2 regions of the Listeria immobilis genome follow, and region 1 is predicted to be linked to the other one. Evidence: a T-box and tRNA genes for the amino acid it is inferred to sense, from the RefSeq annotation. Region 1 holds a T-box; the other holds one or more tRNA genes.
What was found. The T-box of region 1 lies ahead of HCJ45_RS02190 (valine--tRNA ligase). A T-box ahead of a tRNA ligase gene usually reads a tRNA of that ligase, here a tRNA-Val.

Region 1 (4,441 bases):
CTACGCTTTCAGGAGCTTTACTAATAAATCGCTCATTATTAAGTTTTCCTTGTACTCGTTTCACTTCTTTGTCCCATTTTTCCAGTTCTTTTTGAAGTCGAGCAATTTCTACTTCTAGATCAATTAATGCCTCAAGCGGAATAAATATTTCTGCTCCTGAAACGACTGCTGTCATCGCAGTTTTCGAAGGTGTAATATCAAACGAAATCGTCACTTGTTCTGGATTACAAAAACGTTCAATATATGAAATATTTTGTTCAAGAATTTCTTTATACATGTCGTTTTTAGGTTTCATTTCTAACACAATTTTCTTACTAAGTGGTGTATTCACTTCTGCACGAATATTTCGCACTGCACGAATCACTTCAACAAGCATTTGCATAGATGTAGACGCTTTTGAATCTATCTGACTCTCATTTACTTTTGGCCATGCAGAAATAGTGATGGACTCCCCTTCATGTGGTAAGTTTTGCCAGATTTCTTCCGTTACAAATGGCATGAATGGGTGTAATAGTTGCATTGTTACATTTAAAGAATAGGCTAGCACAGAACGAGTGGTTTGTTTAGCAACTTCATCTTCACCGTATAAAGAAATTTTAGCAATTTCGATATACCAATCACAAAAGTCATCCCAAATGAAGTTATACAATGTTCTACCTACTTCACCAAATTCATATTTTTCACCTAAAGCAGTAACAGACTGGATAGTTTCATTAAGTCTTGTCAAAATCCATTTGTCACTAACCTCTGTAACGTTAGTTAAATCAATCTCGCTATATTTCATATCATTTAGGTTCATTAATACAAAACGAGATGCATTCCAAATTTTGTTAATGAAGTTCCAAGTGGATTCTACCTTTTCAAAACTGAATTTCAAATCTTGCCCTGGAGAAGAACCTGTTGCAAGTGTATATCTTAGTGAATCTGCACCATATTTATCAATAACTTCAATTGGATCTACTCCGTTGCCAAGTGATTTAGACATTTTCCGTCCTTCTGAATCACGTACTAGCCCATGGATTAATGTATCTTGGAATGGTCTCTCTCCGGTGAATTCAACTGATTGGAAAATCATTCTAGAAACCCAGAAAAAGATGATATCATAACCTGTTACTAATGTATTTGTTGGGAAAAAGTGTTTATAATCTGGATTTTCTGTATCAGGCCAGCCCATAGTAGAAAATGGCCATAACGCTGAGCTAAACCAAGTATCTAACACATCTTCATCTTGTTCCCATTCTGAAATATTTTCTGGTGCTTTTTCACCAACATATATTTCACCTGTTTCTTTATGATACCACGCTGGAATTCTATGTCCCCACCACAATTGACGTGAAATGCACCAATCATGAATGTTATCCATCCAAGTTTCATAGGTTTTTTCAAATCTTGCAGGCACAAAATTCACCTTATCTTCTGTTTTTTGGAGTGCAAGAGCTTCAGAAGCAAGTGGCTCCATTTTAACAAACCATTGTAAGGATAAATAAGGTTCTACAACTGCACCTGTTCTTTCAGAATGACCAACAGAATGAAGATGAGGCTCTTGCTTAATGAACAATCCTAAATCTTTAAAATCTTGGATAATTGCTTTTCGAGCTACAAATCTGTCTAATCCATCATATTTCCCAGCATTTTCGTTCATTGTTCCATCTTCATGCATTACTATGATACGTGGCAAATCGTGTCGGTTTCCAACTTCAAAATCATTTGGATCATGAGCGGGTGTAATTTTAACAGCACCAGAACCAAATTCTCTTTCAACATATTCATCAGCTACTATTGGAATTTCTCTATTCATAACAGGTAGCATGATTGTTTTACCAATTAAATGTTGGTATCTCTCATCTCTTGGATGTACAGCAACTGCAGTATCACCAGGAATAGTTTCTGGTCGTGTTGTAGCAACTTCTAAATAACCTGAACCATCTGTAAGTGGATATTTCAAATGATAAAAACTTCCTTCAATATCTTTATGAATAACTTCGATGTCAGAAAGTGCAGTTTTTGCTTCTGGATCCCAATTTATAATATATTGTCCACGGTAAATAAGACCTTTATTATATAATTTCACAAATACTTTTTTTACTGCTTCGGATAAACCGTCATCTAATGTAAATCGTTCTCTTGAATAATCTAAGCCAAGGCCAAGTTTTTCCCATTGTTCTCGGATGAAAGCAGCATATTCTTCTTTCCACTCCCAAGTTTTATCGATAAAATTTTCGCGGCCTAAATCATAGCGAGAAATATTTTCTTCCTTTAATTTTGCTTCAACTTTTGCTTGAGTAGCGATACCTGCATGGTCCATTCCGGGTAGATATAAAGTATCGAAGCCTTGCATTCGTTTCATTCGTGTAATAATATCTTGAAGTGTTGTGTCCCAAGCATGCCCTAAGTGGAGTTTTCCTGTTACATTGGGTGGTGGAATAACAACACTATATGGTTTCTTTTCAGTATTTCCTTCTGCTTTAAAAAATTCTTTTTCAATCCACCATTTATATTTACCAGCTTCTACATTACTTGGCTCATATTTAGTTGGCATATTTATTTCATTTTGTTCTGTCATAACGATTCCTCCCTATTTAAGCAAAATAAAAAACTCCCTTCATCCTAATAAAAGGACGAAAAGAGTATTATTCGCGGTACCACCTTTTTACCTACAGAAAAATGTAGGCACTTCATTGTGTTAACGATAGAGATTATCTACCGGTTGTTCCCTACTACTCTTTCAGGAAAACTGCTCCAAGGCTACCTTCAGATACTATTTTTGAAAGCTCACACCAACCGCTTTCTCTCTTTGAAAAATAAATACCTTACTCTTCCTCTTCATCGCATTTAGTTTTATTTACTAAAAATAATTTTAACAAATCTTCCTAGTTTCGTCAATTAGCGCGGAGTTTCTTACAAGTATAATCAAAAGCTTCTAATGTTAAATCAATTTCTTTTTTAGTATGCATTGTAGAAATAAATACACCTTCGAATTGAGACGGAGGCAAAAAGATTCCTTGTCCAAGCATTTCGCGATAATAATTTCTGAAAAATTCTAAATCGCTTGTTTTAGCTGTATCAAAATTAGTAACTTTTTGGTCTGTAAAGAAAAATCCAAACATCGAACCTGCTTTATTAATTGCTAATGGAATCTCTCTTCTTGAAGAAATTTCTTTTAAACCATCTTCCATCCGTTTAATTAATTCACGGAAGTAATCATAATGTTGCGGTGTCAATTGTCTCACCGTTTCGAATCCCGCGTTCATTGCTAATGGATTTCCGGATAATGTCCCCGCTTGGTAAATAGAACCGGCTGGAGCAATTTGTTCCATAATTTCTTTTTTACCACCGTATGCTCCAACAGGAAGACCTCCACCAATTACTTTTCCTAAACAAGTAATATCCGGTGTGACAACATAATATCCTTGTGCAGAATAGTAGTCTACTCGAAATCCTGTCATTACTTCATCAAAAATAAGTAGTGAACCATATTTTGTAGTTAGTTCTCGTAATCCTTCTAAAAAACCTTCCACAGGAGGAACGACTCCCATATTACCAGCAACAGGTTCTACAATGACAGCTGCAATTTCTTCGCCAAATTTTTCAAAGGCTAATCTTGCACCTTCTATATCATTATATGGAACAGTAATAGTGTCTGAAGCAAGTCCTTTGGTTACGCCTGGAGAATCTGGTAATCCAAGAGTTGCAACACCTGAACCGGCTTTAATTAATAAAGAATCTCCATGTCCATGATAACTACCTTCAAATTTTAAAATTTTGTCTCTTTTAGTATAACCACGAGCTAATCGAATAGCGCTCATGGTTGCTTCTGTACCAGATGAGACCATTCGAACAATTTCAATTGACGGCACACGTTCAATAACTAGTTTAGCAAGCTCTGTTTCTATTTCAGTTGGTGTCCCAAAGCTAGTTCCTTTCATCGCAGCTGATGTAATTGCACTAACAACAGCAGGGTTTGCATGGCCTAGAATTAGTGGACCCCAAGATAAAACATAATCAATATAATCATTTCCATCAATATCTGAAATATAAGCACCTTTTCCATGATCCATAAAAATTGGTGAAGCATCAACTGAATGGAATGCACGAACTGGGCTATTTACTCCTCCTGGTAAAACTTTTTTTGCTTCCTTAAAAGCTTTTTCGGATTTTGAATAATTTCGCAAATTAGTGGCCTCCTATTTATTTAAGTATTTGGATACATCTTTAGCAAAATAAGTAATGATAAGCGATGCCCCAGCACGTTTCATACTTGTTAACATTTCTAAAACAATTCTTTCTTCATCTATCCAACCATTTTGCGCAGCAGCTTTTACCATAGCATACTCGCCACTTACATTATAGGCAACAATGGGTAAATGGGTATTGTTTTTAACATCTCGCATAATATCCAAATAAGATAAAGATGGTTTTACAATTAAAAAGTCAGCACCTT
Region 2 (4,441 bases), on a different contig from region 1:
AAATAGAAGGTAAAGCACTCCGTTGTTTATTATTTTACAAGCAACGGGAGAAATTATTGGTACTTGTGGTTTTAATTATATTGATCATGAGAACCAGCGTGCAGAAATTGCTTATGATTTGGGAATGCGTTTTTGGAAGCATGGTTATGCAACAGAAGCGGTACAATCCTTGATGAAATGGGGAATAGAATCATTTAATTTGCATCGAATGGAAGCAAAAGTGGACCCCCGAAATGAAGCATCCATTAGTTTGCTTGAAAAACTGGGTTTTCAAGAAGAAGGGCTACTTCAAGATTATGAGAAAATTGGGACTGAATACCAAGATGTAAAATTATTTTCTTGGTTAAATAAATAGCCTGAAAAAAGTAATCCTAGTTGAAAGGGATTGCTTTTTTAAAATGTGGCGAAATATTCACTAAAATATCAATAATTCAAGTAAGAAAACTATAAATTTGTCGTTATGTCCTTGTTTATGCCCCTTAATTATTGTTAAAATAAGAAGGTCAAAAGAAAAAATATCATATGAGGAGTCCTACTATGGAAAAAAATTATTATTTTGTGAATTCGGATTTAAGTTCTGATAAAACCAAACAAGAAAATATTGATGCTTGGTTAAAGACGCAACAAACAGATTTTTATCAAGCTCAAATTGCACAAGAACGAGATTATTGTTTTTGGTGTGATATGGTGGAAACAGCAAAACCAAATTCACGAACTAGCTATACATCAATGGCTTATACTTTAAATGATCCCAATATGTTAAATTCGGCAGCAAAATCTAATTTTATTTTAGCGGAAGATGAAGTGCTTTATATTCATACTTTATCTGTTGTTCGTGATGGGAAAGTAATTGATAAATTAAATGATATAAATGTGAAAGTGTTAGATTATGTACGCGATGAAAATCAAGCTAGTTTTAATGATGAAAAGAAAGTGACCGTTTTAATTCGCGATTTGCATTTAAATGATATTTTTATTATTGAAACATCAACCGAGCTGAAATATCAAGAAGATAGCATTCGTAATCAATTTTTCCGTTGGATTTATACGTATCCAAACTCGTACTGGGCGTATGGGAAATACCGTTTTGAGTTAAAAAATGAAACTGGGCAACAATTAGAGGTAAATTACAATTATTTCCGTGATGATGAAGGAAAAATTATAGAAAAAGAGCGAGAAATAGTTGAAAATCAAAAGTCATATGTTATTGAAAAAAATTCTTATATTGGAAAAGATCCAAATGAATTGGAACTTTTACCATTTATTGATTTTACGACACAAAAAACGTATCCAGAAATAACGAAAACTGTTAGTGATTTATATCAAAAATTCTATCAAGTGGATGTAACTGATTTTGCAGCTGATTTCATTGCTGAATTAGATGAATTACCTTCTTTACAACATAAAATCCGACATGCTATCGATTTTGTTCAAAAGGAAGTTTACTATTTATATAATGAAGCGGAAATGGATGGGCATGAACCTCAACCGGCAGAAGTTACTTACAATACGAAACAAGGTGATTGTAAGGCGAAAACCCTCTTATTAAAAGTATTATTAGATTATTTGGGAGTAGATTCAGAGTTTATTTTGGTTAGTTATGATAGAGATATCTTTTTACCTGTCTATGCGCCGTCCCCGTTCAATTTTAACCACGCGATTTTAAAAATTAATTATGAAAATCAAGTTTATTTTGTGGATGCGACAATCAATAATGACCAGGGATTTTTAGAAAACCGTCAGAAAAATAGCTTTATGTATTATTTAGAAATTAAAGAAGGTACGGAATTACAAAAACAAGAGCCATTTCAAGATCAAGTGCCATCTGTGGAAGAAATTGTTCGATGTGATGTCAAAGAAAACAAAGGGTATGTTACTTTTGAAAGAAAGTTACGCGGCAGAATGGCTAATGGCTCGCGTGAAATGTTTAAAAATGACTCAATTAAAGATATTATCAATCGTTATAATTTTGCCACATATAGCAATATGACTTTATACAAAAAATATGAAGAAAATGAGATTGATAAATATTTTAGCGATGAATCAATTAAAATAGTGGAAGATAATAAAGAATTAAATGAGCTTTCAATCATATATAAAGCGACTATTTCTGATCCTTATATTGTAGAAAATAAAAACCGTTTCTTACACTACTGGAATTGGGGTAATTTCATTGATGATGGAGCTGAAAAACATTTCCACAAAGATTTCCCGTACTGGGTGGATCGCAATGTTATTAAAATGGAGATTCATTTGACAACAGATAAGTCTATTGATCAGCAAGAATCATTTACGCGGCAAGAATGTGATATTAATTCTAAGTATCTGCAACATCGCGTTACGAAGAAAATCATGAAAAATGGTGCTTCTACTTATTTGGAGTATAAACCATATCATAACCTCACTATTTCAGGAGAAGTTTTGAAAGACTATGTGAAAGTGAATAAAGAGATTCTTAATAGCAATTGGGGTATTGGAATTGATATTATTGAGGATAGCATTTTTAAGAAAATTGGTAAGTTATTTAAATAAAAAAACCCGCATGATAATTGAATTTTTATCATGCGGGTTTTTTGCTGTTATAAAATGGTCCCGACTGGTCTCGAACCAGCGACCCCCACCATGTCAAGGTGATACTCTCCCAACTGAGCTACAGGACCACAAAGTAAATTCAGAAAATAACATTAGCTATTTATTTTCTGAATAGAGTCACGTTCTATCATTTCTGTTTTAATAATCGTTGTTTTTGGTACGTTTTTATCCTGATGAATAAGGCGGAATAGTAATGTAGTCGCTTTTTTTCCTAATTTATTTATGGGTATATCAATTGATGTAAGTGGCGGTGATAGAAATGATGACGCTACTTTATCATTATAACCGATAACAGAGAGATTTGTAGGAATTTGTAAGTCTCTGTCTGCAGCCATTTTGTAAATACTAAGCACTTTTAAATCATCTGTTGCAAAAACGGCGGTTGGTTTATCAGACCCTTCCATTAAGCGTAGTGCGGCGCTGTAACTGTCTTCAATACTATAACCACTATCAATAATCCAGTCATTACGAAGATCTAATTGATGATCAAAAAGACAACTGCGGAAACCAGCAAGGCGATCAATAGAAACATGATAGTTGAGCGGTGCATGAATACAAGCAATTTTTTTATGTCCTTGATTAATTAAATGTTTGGTTAGTGCATAGCTGTCACCAAAATTGTCGGTATCAACAGAGTAGATATTTTTATAACTCCCTTCTACTTTTCCAGTAACAACGATAGGAATGTTATAAGGATCTAATTGATGAAAAAAATCTTCGTCAGCGGGGGAACTAAGCATTATGATACCTTTAATCATTTTTTCTTGGATTTTAGAAAGGCATTTTTTAAGTTCATCTTCGCTATTTTTAGCTGTTTGAAGGATTAAATCAAAATTTTCCAACTCAGCTTGAGTGGAAATGGATTGAATTATTTCTGAAAAGAAAGGATTCCCAGTAGTTGTAGTAGTAGAGCGATTTGAAATAACCATAATAGCATCAAATCCAGAAGAAGTAAGGGCACGTGCCAATTTACTTGGTTGATAATTAAGTTCATCAATAGCTTCTAGTACTTTTCTTCGTGATTCTTTGGAAATGTTCGCTTGATTATTTAGTACTCTTGATACCGTTGATTTTGAAACTCCCGCGTGTTTTGCTATATCATAAATGGTTGCTGCCAAGGTCATCTTCCTTTCTCTATTTATCGTTCCGGTATCGGTTCCGGTCATTATTATCCCTGTTTATCTTACTCAATTTTTAAGAAAAAGTCCAACTAGAGGCTATAGTGCTTTCAAAACACTTCTATATCAACATATCAAAAAAACAATTTAAAATTGTGTTTGACAGAAAGCGCTTTCCATACTATAATTCTTTTTGTGGGAGCGCTCCCGGTTAGGAGGTATATAATGACAAATTTAAGAAAACGCCTTTCGCGATTATATCCGGAAGATGTGGTGGACAGTTTAGCAGTAAGAATCGAAGCGCGAGTAAATGAAACGAAAGAACAAAAGTTAACACGTAAAAACAAGTGGGATGAGAAAGATATTGTTTTAATTACATATGGAGACCAGTTTCAGGAAGAATCAAAAAAAACATTAACAAGTTTTAAGAAAATGTATGATGGTTATTTAAAATCTGTTTTTGAGTTAGTTCATTTTTTGCCATTTTACCCATACTCGTCGGATGATGGATTTTCAGTGATTGATTATAAGCAGGTAAATCCTAAACTTGGTGATTGGTCGGATATTCGTGAAATGGAAAAATCAGCGCGATTAATGTTTGATTTTGTTTGTAATCACATGTCAGCGAAAAGCGACTGGTTTAAGCGATATTTGGCAGATGATCCTGAATTTGCGAACTTTTTCGTGGAGATGGATCCAAAAACAGACCTTAGTTCGGTAACTCGGCCACG

Region 2: it encodes a tRNA-Val, which carries the amino acid that the T-box ahead of HCJ45_RS02190 (valine--tRNA ligase) is inferred to sense. The anticodon was not compared.

What each region holds. Positions count from the first base shown of each region.
Region 1 is NZ_JAASUA010000001.1:411,985-416,425, forward strand. It holds gene HCJ45_RS02190 (valine--tRNA ligase) at 1-2,563, opposite strand, end outside; T-box leader at 2,612-2,836, opposite strand; gene hemL (glutamate-1-semialdehyde 2,1-aminomutase) at 2,880-4,172, opposite strand; gene hemB (porphobilinogen synthase) at 4,185-4,441, opposite strand, start outside.
Region 2 is NZ_JAASUA010000003.1:173,790-178,230, reverse strand. It holds partial or broken gene HCJ45_RS05625 (GNAT family N-acetyltransferase) at 1-355, shown strand, start outside; gene HCJ45_RS05620 (transglutaminase family protein) at 538-2,532, shown strand; tRNA gene HCJ45_RS05615 (tRNA-Val) at 2,588-2,660, opposite strand; gene HCJ45_RS05610 (LacI family DNA-binding transcriptional regulator) at 2,685-3,710, opposite strand; gene HCJ45_RS05605 (sugar phosphorylase) at 3,936-4,441, shown strand, end outside.